Regions from separate parts of the Peribacillus muralis genome, predicted to be linked through region 2. Evidence: riboswitches for the same ligand, from Rfam matches in the RefSeq annotation. Region 2 holds a riboswitch; each other region holds the start of a gene.
The links. A riboswitch is a leader RNA that binds a small molecule or an ion and turns the genes downstream of it on or off. The one in region 2 is predicted to bind preQ1.
Positions count from the first base shown of each region.

Region 1: it holds a riboswitch for preQ1, as region 2 does, so the genes downstream of both, queF (preQ(1) synthase) here and queC (7-cyano-7-deazaguanine synthase QueC) in region 2, are expected to answer to the same signal.
Region 3: it holds a riboswitch for preQ1, as region 2 does, so the genes downstream of both, ABE28_RS02135 (QueT transporter family protein) here and queC (7-cyano-7-deazaguanine synthase QueC) in region 2, are expected to answer to the same signal.

Region 1 is NZ_CP017080.1:484,945-490,577, reverse strand. Features, by position in the region: gene ABE28_RS02345 (aspartate kinase) at 1-892, opposite strand, end outside; gene queF (preQ(1) synthase) at 1,452-1,949, opposite strand; PreQ1 riboswitch class I at 2,057-2,102, opposite strand; gene ABE28_RS02335 (DMT family transporter) at 2,232-3,089, shown strand; gene ABE28_RS24815 (BA3454 family stress response protein) at 3,351-3,485, shown strand; gene qoxA (cytochrome aa3 quinol oxidase subunit II) at 3,958-4,884, shown strand; gene qoxB (cytochrome aa3 quinol oxidase subunit I) at 4,942-5,633, shown strand, end outside.
Region 2 is NZ_CP017080.1:3,657,723-3,663,355, forward strand. Features, by position in the region: gene ABE28_RS17785 (hypothetical protein) at 1-543, opposite strand, end outside; gene ABE28_RS17790 (TetR/AcrR family transcriptional regulator) at 704-1,273, shown strand; gene ABE28_RS17795 (DUF4260 domain-containing protein) at 1,317-1,664, shown strand; gene queE (7-carboxy-7-deazaguanine synthase QueE) at 1,708-2,436, opposite strand; gene queD (6-carboxytetrahydropterin synthase QueD) at 2,429-2,899, opposite strand; gene queC (7-cyano-7-deazaguanine synthase QueC) at 2,899-3,564, opposite strand; PreQ1 riboswitch class I at 3,620-3,662, opposite strand; gene ABE28_RS17815 (methyl-accepting chemotaxis protein) at 3,832-5,511, shown strand.
Region 3 is NZ_CP017080.1:443,469-449,101, reverse strand. Features, by position in the region: gene ABE28_RS02160 (YwqH-like family protein) at 1-152, opposite strand, end outside; gene ABE28_RS02155 (M28 family peptidase) at 386-1,783, opposite strand; gene ABE28_RS02150 (DUF3892 domain-containing protein) at 2,047-2,343, shown strand; gene ABE28_RS02145 (hypothetical protein) at 2,430-3,242, opposite strand; gene ABE28_RS02140 (YbaK/EbsC family protein) at 3,343-3,816, opposite strand; PreQ1 riboswitch class I at 3,980-4,024, shown strand; gene ABE28_RS02135 (QueT transporter family protein) at 4,030-4,515, shown strand; gene ABE28_RS02130 (TVP38/TMEM64 family protein) at 4,636-5,292, shown strand; gene ABE28_RS02125 (PAS domain-containing sensor histidine kinase) at 5,408-5,633, shown strand, end outside.

The DNA of each region.
Region 1 (5,633 bases), 1.7 Mb from region 2:
CCGGTCCATTCGTATTATCGCGGGTACTCACAATGCGAGTCCCTTGTGCCGCTGGGTTGTTCGTATTTTGAATATGAACGGGTATTCCTGCCCGGAAGGCTGGAATGAGCGCTTCATCATGGAATACCGAGAAACCGGCATAAGAAAGCTCACGCATTTCGCGATAGGTTAATTCCCTGATCCCCTTCGGATTGGGAACCACATTTGGATTAACCGCATAAACGGCATCCACATCGGTAAAATTTTCATACAAGTCGGCTTTGACGCCATTTGCAAGAATCGAGCCCGTTATGTCCGAGCCGCTTCTTGAAAACGTTAAAACATCGCCATCTAACGTATATCCGAAAAACCCTGGAAATACGACGATTCCAGGCACATCATGCAGATTATATAGCCGATCATACGATTCTGGTAGCACCTGGGTAAACCCATCTTCATCCGATACGATCAAGCCAGCCTTGTTCGGATTGATATATTGCGCCTCGACACCGCACCTTTGAAAATAAGCGGCAATCAGCTTCGCATTATTATCCTCGCCACTGGCCTTTAAAGCATCCAAGTAACGCTTTGGCTCGGATTGATCTGCATGCAGCAATGCCTGTAAATTTTCGCGGATCGCAGTGATGACCTCCTCGGATATATCCAGTTCCTTAGCAATGTTTCCATAGCGGGCGACCACATCTTCGATTAAAGGTTCGCCGTTATCCCCGCGCAGCTGCTGTTTTGCAGCTTCAATCAATAAATCCGTCACCTTTATATCATCGGAATTGCGTTTTCCGGGAGCCGAAACGACGACAAACTTCCGCTCCGGATCAGCTGTCACAATTTCGAATACCTTCTTGATTTGTTCACCTGACGCCAGTGAACTTCCGCCAAACTTCGCAACCTTCATCTCGACATCCCCTATTATTATAAAAATTCTGTCAACATTAACTCTCCCTATTATTACGTTTTTCAACGAAACAATCAAGAACAAATTCCTTTAGAGGAGGACAAATGTATTTTCAAAAAGGACAATACGACCATAAAACTGTATGATGACAGGGAAAGGAAAAAACGTTCCATCGCTCTCAATTTTTAAATTTCCGGAGCTTGGATTTCATTCAGCTTTGCTTGAAAAAAGATAGAATACCATTTACCTATAGGTCTGTGTTGCGGTGATTAGACGGTTGCTTCCACTGCAGGCACTCACTTATCCAGAGGGGTACCGGCACCGCTTATTCATTTTCATGTTCGTGTGAATGAGCAAGGATTCTTAGTGAAGGATGACACGCCACAGTTGGTAGCAATTTAGGGAAAAGCAGATAAAATGCGGAGTGAAAAGAAGGATTGGCGGTTATTCGATATGGATGAAAAGCATGAATGCGCAGGCTGCTTAAAGGGGAATCAATACTATTCAAAAGGATTTCGAAAGTAAAATCCTTCGAAACCCTTTTGATATTTCTTCCTTTTTAACGATTATCCACGGTTTCAGGGTATAAGTCATGATTCATCAAGCGGTAATCCGCCATTTCTTCATACTTCGTCCCTGGCCTTCCGTAGTTTGTGTATGGATCGATGGAAATGCCGCCCCGGGGTGTGAACTTGCCCCATACTTCAATATATTTTGGGTCCATCAATTCAATTAGGTCATTCATGATGATGTTCATGCAATCCTCATGGAAATCACCGTGGTTACGGAATGAGAATAAATACAGCTTCAAGGACTTGCTCTCGACCATTTTCACACTTGGAATATAGCTGATGTATATGGTTGCAAAGTCCGGCTGTCCGGTTATCGGGCATAAGCTAGTGAACTCCGGGCAATTGAATTTGACAAAATAATCCCGGTTAGGGTGTTTGTTATCGAACGACTCGAGAATTTCTGGAGCGTAGTCGAATGGATATTTTGTTCCTTGATTCCCAAGCAATGTTATTTCCTTTAATTCTTCTTCTTTTCTTCCAGACATAAAAAGTCCTCCTCTTCCACGCTTGTCGGGGGAGATTCATAAAATGGGCCTCTATATAACAAAAAACCATATCTCTAAAAAGATATGGTTGATTCGCGAAAAATATCAAAGCCATAGTTTTTTTAAGAGGGTGATGCTATGAACCTCTCCCATTATCGGGAAATATATTGAAATAGCCATAGTAAATATAGAAAAAAAAAATCAATCTGTCAATCCAGCTCTCGTAAAATGAGTTTGATTCCTATCCATATTCCGCTTAGAATGGAGAGGAAGATATCCTAATTGAAGGAAGAGAGTATACAAATGTGGATTTTTGCTGCACTCATCACCAGTATATGTTTCGGTATCAATAACAGCATTTTCAAGTGGAGCAGCGGAAAAGGTTACTCCAAGATACATATCCAATTTTTCTTTTACTTTACGGCCTTCATCATGGCACTATTGTATGGCGGGATCGTAGATGGTTTGACCACAAATTGGCTATCCATCTTGCTTGGAGCTGCTATCGGGATCCTTAATGCTAACGGGAATATCCAGATGGGCAGTGCGTTTGAAAAGGGACCGGCAAGCTTGACATCACCGTTGATTGCGGCCAATGCCATCTTCCCCATCCTTTGTGCTGCGATCATTTTTCATGAGCATATTTCTTCGTTGCAGTGGACCGGGATCGCCTGTATGCTCCTTGCTACCCTTGTCATTCAGTATACCCCTAACGCGAAGGGCAATCATCAATATTTCCCCTGGATGATGCATACATCATTTGCAATATTCTCATTCGGTGTACTTGGGATCTTAATGACAACGACCACGCGCCTTCATTTGAACTCACTTGATATCCTGGTATCGATGTATGGCGGCGGAACACTTTATTTGATGGCCGCATCGGGCATGAAGAATGAAAAACTCAAGTTAAACGAAGTGAAAATCGGCTCTCTAGTAGGCTTGTTGAGCATCATTGCTTATGTATGTTATTTCTTCGCTTTAAATACCGGAATTGCCAGCATCATTTTTCCAGTGGTGAGCTTGAACTGTTTAATCGTAGTTTTTGCCGGTTGTTACTTATTCAAGGAAAAACTAAAGTCCTATCAAATTGCAGGGGTTTTGGCAGCCTTGATAGGGATTATCTTAACTAAAATATAAAGAAACGGCCTTGCTTCCATAACACAGCAAGGCCGTTTTCATTTTACCGAGGATGATTTTCCATTTCCTGCACTAAAATTTCACTTTTAATGTCCATGCTATCATTAAAATATTGACAATTTTCACAATATATCAGATAATTATGAATATTAAGCAACATCGTCGTTACGCCGAAATGTTTGATAAATCCTCACCCCCGGGTATACAAGAACCGTACACCCATCCCATTAAACTAAGCATTCAAGAAAGGAAAGATGAATCATGGTAAAAGTTACAGTGAAAGTTGATTATAAAGGGAAATCCTATCAAACGAACGTCCTCACGGATCCTAGTGCAAACCAGGAACAGATTTTACAGCAGGCCCTTCATCAAGTCCAGAAGCAATGGAGTGAATAATAAGAAGCAGGCATCGTTTTCAGATACCTGCTTTTTTTATGTTTTTAGGCTAAATTCCTCAATTTATACGCTTGATGATCCGTTGTCTTTTTATATTAAAAAACAAATAAAACGCTTATCCCCCTCGTCTTATTCATCTCCCTCATATGGAATATTATTCTAATGTAATTTTATTGAAATTTTACCAATTCAAGAACGGTTCTTTTGAGAATAAATTTCATTTAAAAACACCTTTAAAATGTATTAAATTAATAAGCTATTATACTTCTTTTCTTATTATATATCCAACTAATAACCTCATATCCCATTCTTTCACTATCTCTTCATGAACTTTTTGTGACATATGTCACTTTTGATTGTTTTTTTCCATATATGATACTAATATAGAGACGTCAGTTTGTGAACAATGTAACACTCACTCTGAATAACTTGTTATTTAGAATTTCCAATAAAGAAAGAAAGGGGTATCTATATGAAAATGAAATGGGCTTTATTAACTATAATTTTTTCCATCGCGACTGTACTAACTGGTTGCGATAACCCATTAGCTGTGTTGGATCCAAAAGGTCCTGTAGCAGCAAACCAAGCTAATGTGATCATGATTTCAATTTGGACGATGTTGATTATTGTCTTAGTCGTTGTCATTCTCTATGCAATTATGTTATTTAAATACCGCGCTTCCAAGTCAAGCGATGACTATGTACCACCTCACGTGGAAGGAAGTCACGTTCTCGAAGCGATCTGGACAATCATCCCGATCCTTATCGTCATATTCCTTTCAGTTGTCAGTGTTCGCTCGACAAATGAAGTCGAGGCTACACCAAAAGGATATGAAGATCAAGAACCATTAATCATTTATGCTGCATCTTCAAATTGGAAGTGGCATTTCAGTTATCCAGAAGAGGATATCGAAACAGTAAACTACTTGTTCTTACCAACAAACCGACCAATCGAATTTAAGCTTTATTCTTACGGACCGATCTCAAGCTTCTGGATTCCACAGCTAGGCGGACAAAAATATGCGATGAGTGACATGGTGAACACTTTACACTTAGCAGCAGAAACACCTGGTGAGTATATGGGACGAAACGCAAACTTCAGTGGTTCAGGTTTCGCTGAGCATACTTTCAATGTCAAGGCAATGCCTGAAGAAGAATTCACGAAGTGGGTAGATGAAATTCACGGTACCGCTAAGAAATTGACGGAAAGTGAATTTGATAAACTATTGGAACCAGGTCACGTTGGACAATACACATTTAACGGAACACATCTTGACTTCAGACCTGCTCCTGAACATAATCACGGTGCTTCAGGCAATGGTGAATCCGAACACTCCGAACACTCTGATCACGAAGATTCAAAAAAAGCAGATGAAGCAGAAACAGAGCATCAACATTAAGATTTAAAATCACAAGCAGTTATTTAGAATAACTTTTCGAAAGGAGTCACAAAGAGTATGGATTACTTTGATAGATTTGCCGTACCACACAGCTCCCCTATGATTGTCGGTTCACAGATCGCAATCGCGGTTACAGTACTAGCAATACTAGTAGGCGTAACCTATTTTAAAAAGTGGGGCTACCTATGGCGCGAGTGGTTCACAACGGTTGACCATAAACGTATTGGTATCATGTACATTCTCGCTGCACTACTTATGCTTTTCCGTGGTGGAGCCGACGCAATATTGATGCGTGCTCAAACAGCAATACCTGATAATGGATTGTTGGATGGACAGCATTACAATGAGATTTTCACAACACACGGGGTCGTTATGATCCTGTTCATGGCCATGCCATTCATTATCGGTTTAATGAATATCGTCACTCCTCTACAAATTGGAGCTCGTGACGTAGCCTTCCCTCGTTTGAACGCAGTATCTTTCTGGTTGTTCTTTTGGGGAGCGATGTTATTCAACATCTCGTTCGTAGTCGGTGGTTCTCCTGATGCAGGTTGGACAGCTTACTTCCCATTAGCGAGTGTTGAATTCAGTGAATCCGTTGGGATGAACTATTACGCAATTGCGATTCAAATCGCAGGTATCGGTACATTAATGACTGGTATCAACTTTATCGTAACAATATTGAAAATGAGAGCACCTGGTATGACATTGATGAAAATGCCGATGTTCACATGGTCAATTCTTATCAC
Region 2 (5,633 bases):
TTTTTCTGTTACCGACACGTTCATATCTCCCATGAATTGATCATGTACATATAGCTGTAAAGTCCAAATGCCGGTTTCATTAAATGTTAAAACCGTGGTCGCCATGGATACAGGAACATCAATGCATTCGCTATCAAAGCTGACTGGTTGCGGCGTATACGCTTTAGGTAATTCTTTGATGGGCGTTTTTATATTGATCAATACCCCTTTAGCTGAATGGCTTATTCCATCAGCATGAGTGGCCGTTACCTCTAGTTCGCCTAAGGGAATTTCTTCACCATTTCTCCAAAACAGCCATTCCAATACGATTTCCTGATCCACTAATAAGGGTTTATCCATATAGCCGAATTTTCGCTCCGTCCCCCTTAACACATGCAGCAGCATCACATCTTTCACTTTTTCTGTTATCGTGAATGTTTTTGACGCATTTAATGGATCGTAAGCGAATCCATCATCTTCAATACTCCATTCAGCATCGGCGTCGTTAGGAATTGATAAACCAACAAGCAGGAACAGAAATATAACAGCATGTTGTAATTTCATAGGTCTCCTTTCTAGGCTCAACGTTTACTATGTTAGACGAGGCAGGCAAGCTTTAGTTACATATATATGGAAATCTTTGCAACGCTCCGTCATTTGACAGTTTATAACAAATGGGTTATATTTTAATTGACCATTGGTTAATAAATAAGGAGGTGCTCTGATGTCACCAAGGAAATCGGCAGATAAAGAATTATCAAAGGAAATGATTCTGAAGGAAGCTAGACACCTTTTTGCCACCGTCGGGTATTCGAGCGTTTCCATGAGGCAATTGGCGAAAACATTGAATTGCAGTCACGGAGCCATTTATTATCATTTTAAAAATAAGGCAGAAATCTTTTATGGCTTGGTGAAATCGGATTTTTTCGCTTTAAATCTCTTAATCGATGAAATCCTGCTGTCCGACAATCTCCCTCAGCAAAAATTGGAAAAGGTCTTATTGTGCTTTATCGAATTCGGCTTGACTCAGCAAAATCATTATTCCATCATGTTTCTATCCAAGGAAAAGGAAATTCAGCATTTATTGCAAATCGATTCTACCAAGACCTATGAAAAGCTTATCCAGTCGATGGCAGAACTGACCGATCATAAACTCGACCCTGCGTCCATTTGGTCCATTTTCCTTTCTCTGCACGGCTTTATCACCTTTTATATCAATACCGATCTATCCTTCCAAGATGTAAAGGGTTTAGCGCAATTCCACGTAAAAAACATCACGAAGAATATTTTATAAATAACACTGACCATTGGTCAATTAACCTTCAGGAGGCTTGAATATGGTAAAGAAACTTCTCCATACCGAAGGGCTCATAATCTTTTTCGCCATGGTTTATGTGTATTCCTTATACGATTTCAGCTGGTGGATGTTCCTTTTGTTGCTTTTTTCCCCTGATGTTTCGATGGTGGCCTATCTGTTTGATGAACATGCAGGAGCAAAGGTTTATAACGTATTCCATACCTATACCCTCCCTATATTTCTGATCCTGTCGGCCATTTATTTAAGGCTGGATAACCTGTTGATGATCGGATTAATTTGGACGGCGCATATCGGCATGGATCGTTTTTTGGGCTATGGGCTTAAATACGCCACTTCATTCAAAGCTACACATATACAAAGAGTTTAAGAGAAAAGGCAGTGTGAATATGCTTCACACTGCCTCCTCTTCTTTACACGCCCCGCTTGTTGCCCCATATATAGGTATGCAGCTGCGGCAGAACCTTCACGTCATTCAATTCATCATCGGCTATCACTTTATCGATCAGCTCTTCATATTTTTTCAATAATCGGCCTATCAATTGCTGATCATCAGCCGTCCTGCTGTCGTCATTGCCGACCTGCAGATAAAAAGGAATGCCAGGGTACCTTCCATGTATACGTTTGGCATACTGGTAATCTTCTTCATTAAAGACGACGATTTTCAATGAAACATGATTGTTAGGGTTTCCGTCGGCAAGGTTCTCCATGATTCGATCGAGCACCGTAAAATCCGTGTTCATTCCGGAGCTCGGGGGCTTAGGTGATAAAGTCAATTCATCAATATCGAGAAACCAATCCTGCCAACGGCTGCCTTGTGTTTCGACACCGATTTTCATTTCATGCTCGTGCAGCAAGGCGATCAAACCGTTTAGATTTTTCAAAAGTGCAGGATTCCCTCCAGATATGGTCACGAAGGAAAAAGCCGAACCACCAATTCGCTTCAGCTCATCCCAAATTTCTTCTGCGGTCATTTGGACGGTATCTTCCTTCCCTGATCCATCCCAGGTAAAGGCTGAATCACACCAAGAACAGGAATAATCGCAGCCAGCAGTCCGGACGAACATCGTCTTTTGACCAATGACCATTCCCTCACCTTGGATGGTCGGGCCGAAGATTTCCATTACCGGAAGCTTACTCACTTTCCATCCACTCCCGTCTGGCCTCAGCATAACTGGTCGGTGTTTCATAGAGGCGGACAAATTCGACTCTTGCCCCCTGATAATCCTTTAACGAAAGGGCTTCGGCCATTTTTTCATATATCCAGACAACCATATTTTCAGCTGTTGTATTCATGGGCGGCAGCGTTTCGTTCAAATAACGGTGATCGAGGTGGATTTCAATCTCATTTTTCCATATTTCCTTCATATCACCGAAATCCATCATCAAACCTCGTGAATCCGTGTATCCGCTCACTCCAAAGATGACCTTATATGTGTGACCATGAAGATTCTTGCATTTCCCCTCATAGTCGTGCAGATGGTGTGCTGCGTCAAAAGTGAATTCCTTGCTGACCAATACCCGTTTCTTTGTATAGTTCAGCTGGCTGCGCTGTATATCTTCATCTATTTTTTGAAGCTTATCGACGATTGTAAAGCCATACATCATGAGAGGTCCCCCCGTCTGCTTACATAGTCGTCCAGTCCTTTTTGGCGCAGCTTACAGGCAGGACATTCTCCACAGCCGTCAGATATGACGCCATTATAGCAAGTAAGCGTCTTGTCACGGACGAATTCAAACGCGCCAAGCTGATCTGCAAGCTCCCACGTTTCTTCTTTATTCAGCCACATAAGCGGCGTATCAATTACGAATGACTGGTCCATCGACAAGTTCAAGGTTACGTTCATCGATTTAACGAATACATCTCGACAGTCCGGATAACCGCTGAAATCCGTTTCACAGACACCTGTGACAATATGTTTAGCCCCAATCTGGCTGGCAAGCACCCCGGCAAATGAAAGGAACAGCAAGTTCCTCCCAGGGACGAACGTTGATGGCAATTCGCCGTCTTCACCGTCCTCCACTGCAATGTCACTTCTCGTCAGCGCATTGGGCGCCAGCTGGTTCAGCAGCGACATGTCAAGGATATGATGGTTGATGCCCAGCTCCTTGGCGATCTGTTGGGCGCATTCGATTTCCAAGCTGTGCCGCTGATTATAATCGAACGTCACCGCCTCCACTTCCTCGAATCTTTCCATTGCCCAAAACAGACATGTCGTACTGTCCTGCCCTCCGCTAAATACAACCACTGCCTTTTCTTTCTTGTTCATTTCTATAAAACTCCTTTTTACGGAAAAAAACAGCACCCTAAGAATAGAGTACTGTTTCTCCTTAGTTTTTTTGAGAGGGTAGCTAGAACCTCTTCCGCCATAATGCGGAATATGCTATTTTTCCTAATTAATCGTAACTTGAAAACGGGAAGAAATCAAGATGTTTATAAATGGAGCAACTGGACCATTTCATACGATCCAATTAACATATTTCATTATTTTCCGATAAATAAGTGAACAAACTTATTGATAAAGGGGTCCATTCATTTGAGAAGCATTAGAGGAAAGATATTGGTGTCATTTTCACTCATCATATCATTATGTATCATCTTAGGAGCATTCAATATTTATAGCAGCAACAAGTCACTTGTACATTCGCAGGATATCATTGAAAGGGAGCTGCCCCTTCTGATCGAGAACGAAAAGCTGCTGAATAATCTCTCGCAAAGGACGGCGTTCGCAAGAGCTTATATTTTATACGGCGACGAAAGCTATAAAGACAAGTTCTTACAATATACCGAAGATAGCCAAAACATCCAGGACAATCTCTTGACCTTAAACGACTCGGAAAAAGCGAAGGATCTGATCGAGAAAAGCGTGGATTGGAAAACGATGATTGTCGATCGGGTGTTCCCACAATATGAAAAAGGAAATGAAGAACGTGCAAAAGAAATCCTTAAAAACGAAGTGGCGCCGATAAGCAATGAGGTAATGGAAGGCTTTAAGGGTCTTGCTTCGGAACAAGAGGAATTGATCGAAGCTTCAGGCGAAACCGTCATGGCCAGTGCGAAGTCAGTCAAGACGACAAGTATCATCATATCCATTGCCGTCGTCATCATTGGCGTGCTGCTCGCGGTCGTCACGGCCCACCTCATTACCGTCCCCCTTCTTAAAATCAGGGATAGGATGAAATTGGTGGCAGCTGGAGAGTTAAACCACGAGCCGCTGGAACGCAAATCAAATGATGAAATCGGCGAATTAACGGAATCTGCCAATCAAATGCAGAATAACCTGCGTGAAACGATCGAAAAAATGCTGGATGTATCCGAATCCGTATCCACCCAAAGCCAAGACCTGACCCAATCAGCTCATGAAGGGCAACAGGGCAGCAGGCAGATAGCGACCACGATGCATGAACTTTCGGAGGGCTCGGACTCGCAAGCCAACCGGGCAACGGAAATGGTTCGCATGATGGAGGATTTCACCAGCAAAATCGAACAGGCCCATCATGCTGGCGGCGCGGTATTCATGAGTTCAAACGAAATCCTTTCCCTTACGAAGGAAGGAAGCATTCTGATGCGCAGCTCCGTGCAGCAAATGAATACGATCGATACCATCGTCAAAAATGCCGTCGAGCAGGTGAAAGGGCTGGATTCCCAATCACAGCAAATCTCGCAGCTCGTTCAGGTCATCAAGGACATTTCCAACCAAACCAACTTATTGGCATTGAATGCCGCCATAGAAGCTGCCCGTGCCGGCGAACATGGCAAGGGATTTGCCGTCGTCGCGGATGAAGTCCGAAAACTCGCTGAAGAGGTCACACATTCCGTAGGGGATATTACCGAAATTGCAGGCACGATACAAACTGGTTCAAAAAACGTCGTCCGATCCTTAGAAGACGGGTATCGCCAGGTCGATGAGGGCACGAAACAAATCACCCTTACCGGTCAAACCTTTGAAACGATCAATCGCTCAGTCGAGGATATGGGTACGAAAATCCAACATATTACAGACGAACTGACCTACATCTCTACTAATAGTAGAAACATCAATACGGCCATTGAAGACATCGCAGCCGTCTCCGAAGAATCCGCAGCAGGAATCGAGCAGGTCTCCGCATCGGCTCAGCAATCCAGCTCGGCCATGGATGAAATCACTAATCATGCCGGCGAGCTCGCATCATCCGCTGTGCAACTGACTGAACAGGTAAAGAAGTTCCAATTATGACTTTAGCAAATTCCTGCCATTTCCAGGCAGGAATTTTCATTTTTTCCTCGACAATCGAATTGTTTCATCTCTTCCGATCCGGGGAATAAATAGAAGGTAAGCATTATCAGAATATTTAGTGT
Region 3 (5,633 bases), 1.7 Mb from region 2:
GGATATTTTATTTTCCCGATTTCCCCTAAGCATGCATTTTGTTCTTCATTGATTTGTCGTTTAGCCTGCTCCAAGCGATTGATTTTTTCACTCACGTCGGACATTCTACCCGAGATGGCCGAGTGAATCTCCCTTAAAGTGTTTGCATGCACTTCGTAATCACCTCAAAAAACCATTCTTTATTATTGTCATATTTTTCATATTTTTTATTATAAGGATTATAGTCTTACAGTTAAATAGGGATAAATAAGCTATTTAAGCTAAATCATTAGGATGATCCCCTCATAAAAAACAAATTGCAACTTAGACTTTTTACCCCTATTTTTCCATTTTTAAACATAAAAAAGGATGCAGCCTGCACCCTTCAAAACTCCTTTCCTCTTTTTCACTTGAAGTCTTTCTCTTCAGCTAAATGAGGAGCCTTTACTTTTTTTCCATGAGGTGGAAATGGATTTTTCTTTTCGATTTTAGCTTGGTCATAAACGGCGGTGCCGACGATTTCAGCTACATCTTGAAGCTTCTCCTTGGATATCTTATCAATCGTATCATCAGGAGTATGATACCAAGGTTCTGAAGGACTGTGGATGAATAAGGCCGCAGGAATACCCGCTTCGGCGAAGGATACATGGTCGCTTCGGCCGCCTTGTCCATATGGAGTCGGCGTTCCATTCAGTCTGGTGCTTGATGCCTGGGCAAGCTTGGTCACAAGATTCATTTCACCATCATTACTCAAAATGACCAAATCTCCTGCGTCCCTGCTTCCAACCATATCGAGGTTGAAGTTGGCAATCGTCCGCTTGATCTCATCAGCAGAGAGGTTGCCGACATAGTGCTGCGAACCTAGCAGTCCGTTCTCCTCAGCGCCGAAAGTAACGAAACGGATTTCCGTATCAGTGGGAAGATTCTTTAATACCCGGGCAAGTTCAAGTGTCACGGACGTTCCCGATGCATCATCATTCGCTCCCGGTGCTCCTGCAACTGAATCATGATGACCTGTGATATAAATGATATCGCTTTTTTTTGCTTTCACGTTCTTCGTAGCCTTTTTCATGGCCACCACGTTATAAGAGGTTTTCTCTCCAGCATGGGCCCCCTCTATTTTTAATGATGCGGTCAAATTGACTCCTGCATTCAATTTTTCCAGCAGGGCTTCTCCATCCTTTTTCGTTATCGTGATAGAAGGAATAAATTGATCATTAACCCCTCCGAGGGTCCCGTTCAATTCGCCATCTGCATTATTGTACAGTATGACACCAGCCGCCCCTTTTTCTGCTGCGTTCAATACCTTCTCTGCAAAAGTGAAACTTCCTCTTTGAATAAGGGCAATCTTCCCAGTGACACTTGCTTCTTCAAGCTCTTCCTTCGTTCCTAGGCCGGCATAGACCACTTCACCTGATGGATTTCCATTCACTGAATAAGTTAAATGATTTGGCTTGATTTCCGCATCAAAGCCATCAATGGATAGCTCGACCCGATTTGGATCAGTATAGGATAAAAAATTGAACTCTTCGATATTGGCTTTATAACCATATGATTTGAATTGCTTTTTGATGAACTGGACGGCCTTGTACTCTGATTCAGTCCCGGCCACTCGAGGTGTTTTTGAGAGGTATGCAATATTTCTGTAGATCTTGTCGACTTCGATCCTATTAACGACCTGCTTATCTGCGGACGCTGCATGATGCGCTGGAGCAGGGTGTGTTGCTGCCAATGCAGTCGTTGTCCCTGATGCACCAAATACCATTCCAGCAGCTAATGTAAATGATAGAAATTGTTTTTTCATAGATTGCCTCCCAGTTTCATAGTTTCACTCCACCATTTTACAATATAAGGAGATTTCTAACTAGGTAGGTTTATCCCTGTTCACCCATGCCGAAAGTTACTTTTTTTACAAAATATAGAAACTTCCAAGGAATTCGAAACGTGCCGAAAGTCAACCCTGTAGACGTATGTAAATACTGAATGCGGCTGGCAAGGAAGTGCCTGGATGAGATTTGTATATTGCAGAACAAATGGCTCACCCTATACATAGGAGGTGTCTAAACGATGGACCAATTTGAAAAAGCCTATGAATCCTATAAACAGCAGGGTACACCGCAAGCAAATCAACCTGATTCAACTGGAAAGGAAGAAATCATTGCTGTCAGGAAAAATGAAGATGACAATATCATTGCCATCAAGACGAATTCCGGCCGCGAACTCGACTACCCGACTGCCCTTTCCGAGGCTAAGGCAGGTCAACTTGCCAATGTTGATGTCTTCCATAAATATGGACGTGACATATTGCGGAGTGAGCCTGATGGAATCAAGGAAAACAATCTCGACCAACTGCCAGAGTTTTGATATCTTGGGGGAGCTGCCTAATATGGGCAGCTTTTTCTGGCATCTAGCTCCAAACACGAGAAAGAACCAGCATGATTGCCGGTTTCTTAATTCTCATATTGATATGATTCGGAGAGTTCGAGCAGATGTCCACAGCACTCGACCACTTCAATGATCTCCATCCATGACATGTCCAGCCCCAATTCATTAGCATGCGATATTTTATCCCGTAATTTCCGGATGGCATTCGCATCCTTCCTTCCCTTACTTTTTGAGGGAATTTGGAAAAAGTGCCTCATTTCCTGATCTTTATGGATAATATCGAACTTGTCACTGATTTGAAGACACTCTATGATGTTGATATCTTCATTTTTATCAATTCTGCGCCGATATAATTCAGTTGCCTTATCCAAACGGTCCTCGCTGATCATGGAGTGCCAGCTACCATCACCGAATCTATGCAAAATGATGTCGCTCAGCCTCATTTCCAAAAGGGTGATATATCCGAATATCAACATCCTGATGGGCGGCTTTTGAAGGTCTGCATGAGTTATCAACTTTTTAATTGAATTATTCTCCAAAACGAACACTCTTGTTTTATTTTTAAAAATATGAAGAAGTTGAATCAAAGGGGTAGAATCCGAAACAAGCTCCCGTGGAGAAAAGCTTCTCAAATACTTCGAGATCCTCCCTTCACCAAGCTCTTCCCTTTCGATATATCCGATGATATCCCCTTGATCTTGCACTGCCATTATATCGAAATTCTTACTCTCCAGCGCCTTCCGTATAACGAGCGCTTCATCATTTTTATGACAGGCCTCAAGCTCTTGGGCTACACTCTTAACCGTGATGTTTTCTTCATAAAGAGTTTTAAGACTAAGGTAGCTACTATTGTTTTTTCGATGACTTCCGCTTAACATCCTTCACACTCCAATTATGAATTTTCTTCACGATCATCTTTAAGTCCACCCTAGCGTAATTCCGTTTCTTAAAAATATCCTTTTCATCCCTGCTCCCCGCTTATTCCCAATCCTTACACACATCAACCCACTCCTTAGCACCTGAATATTCAAATAATTGTGCAAGTGTAAGCTTTATCGCAGAATTCGTACTGCCGCAAGCGGGAAATACTGATTCAAAGCGCTTCATCGATATATCAAGAAAAACATCCAGCTCATTCGCCAATCCAAATGGGCAAACGCCGCCGATAGCATGCCCAGTCTGTTGGAGCACTTCATCTGGAGCCAGCATCCTTGCCTTGAAGCCGAATGTCTGGCGAAACTTCTTATTATCGACTTTTGCATCCCCGGCTGCTACAACTAAAATCGCCTTGTCCCCTTCTCCCCTGAAGGATAGAGTCTTAGCGATCCGTGCTGGGATGACGCCAATGGTATCCGCTGCCTCATAAACCGTAGCACTTGACGTTTCGAACTCCATCACTTCGCCTTCCAGATTCCATTTTTCAAAATGATGTTTGACACTTTCAATTGACACGTCACTCTCACTCCTTCTGCTTCTCTATAAAAATAATATCATCCTTCCATGCAAGAAATCAAAAATCCGTTTGGCTTACATGAGGCTTTGTCATGCAATAACCATTCTTTACACATTGACGAAATAGGCATATATCGACTACTATTAAGTTTCGGGCAAAAACCTATACGTGGTTCGTAACCATCCCACGATAAAAAACTAGGAGAGAAAAAAATGAATAATCGTACCCTCGTGATAAGCGGGATATTGGCTGCCTTATATGTGGCGGTCTCATTCGTGTTTCAACCAATATCTTTTGGCGCGTACCAATTTCGGGTTCCGGAAATACTGAACCATCTGATTGTATTCAATAAAAAATATATCTATGGCATCGTAGGCGGTGTATTCATTTCGAATCTGCTTTTTTCACCTATGGTTCCATTTGACTTGGTTTTCGGGGTCGGGCAATCCATACTCGCCTTGCTTCTGATCATTTTTGTTTCGCGGTTCATTAAAGGCGTCCAAGGACGGATGATCGCGACGATTATCTTTTTCACGTTCACAATGTTCTTGATTGCAATCGAACTGAACCTTGCCTTTGGTTTACCATTCTGGTTAGGCTGGGGCACCACAGCCGTTGGTGAATTCGTTGTCCTTTTGATTGGTGCACCCGTCATTTATGCAATGGACAAAAGAATTCAGTTTGAAAAGTGGCTTTAAAGGAATCATCGCTTCCTGAACCTACTATACTGTAAAAGAGCTGTCTGCATTATGCGACAGCTCTTTTTTCACCAATTAACCTTGAGCTGGTAAACTATAAGTAAGAATGGTGGTGACTCTTTGAAAAAATTCCTGACTTTGATCATTTTGTTGGGTATCGCAATATTTATTTTAACAAATGCAGAACTATTCACTTTAGTATGGAAAAGTGACCTGGAGTCAGTTATTGGCATATTGAAGGAAAACCTTTCACTCACCTTTTTGGTCACATTCGTATTGATGTTTGTTCAGAATTCTTTTACAATCATACCCTTAATTTTGCTCCTGACGATCAATGTCACGATATTCGGCTTCTTATATGGTTACCTTTGGAGTTGGTTCTCGAGTGTAGTAGCATCAGGCTTGATCTTCTATGCAGCAAGAAACTGGTTTCAAGACCTCCTTTTAAAGAAGCTGGATAAAAAGTGGCAAGAAAGTGTTGTGGAGCACGGGTTTATGTACGTCTTTACAGGAAGGGTTTTCCCGCTTATCCCAACAAGCCTGATCAACTTGGCGGCAGGAGTCAGTTCGGTTACATTCAAGGATTTTTTAGTGGCGACGACACTCGGAAACCTGATTTACTTTTTCTTTCTATCGCTAATTCCATATGGCCTGCTTACAGTTGAAATGAACCAATATACGTTAGCTGCACTCGCACTGCTCTTTTTATTATTTTTCGTGATCTACAAACGGGTTAAAAAGAAAAAGAACCAACGCATCTTCCGAAAAAACAGGTGACCACCTCGTCTCCTGTTTTTTAATTTATGATTGTGCATATATTTTTCTTCGATAGTTTGTTAAAATGTGTATGTAATTTTACCATTGCAATGTCTTAAAATCAGGGAGAATCTCCATGTCCAAGCGCTCCATTTTAAGTATATATATCCTTTCCGGGGTTCTTATACTAGTCGTGTTCGACTATTTCTTAACGACAAATATTCAAAACAAAGAAGTCTTCATTCAGCTACAGAGAGTGGAAGGCATTTTCTTTCTTTTATCGATAGGCCTGGTCTTATACCTTTACTTGGCTAAAAGGGAAGAATTCAAGCAATTAAAGGAAGCGGAGCAACGCCGGCGTA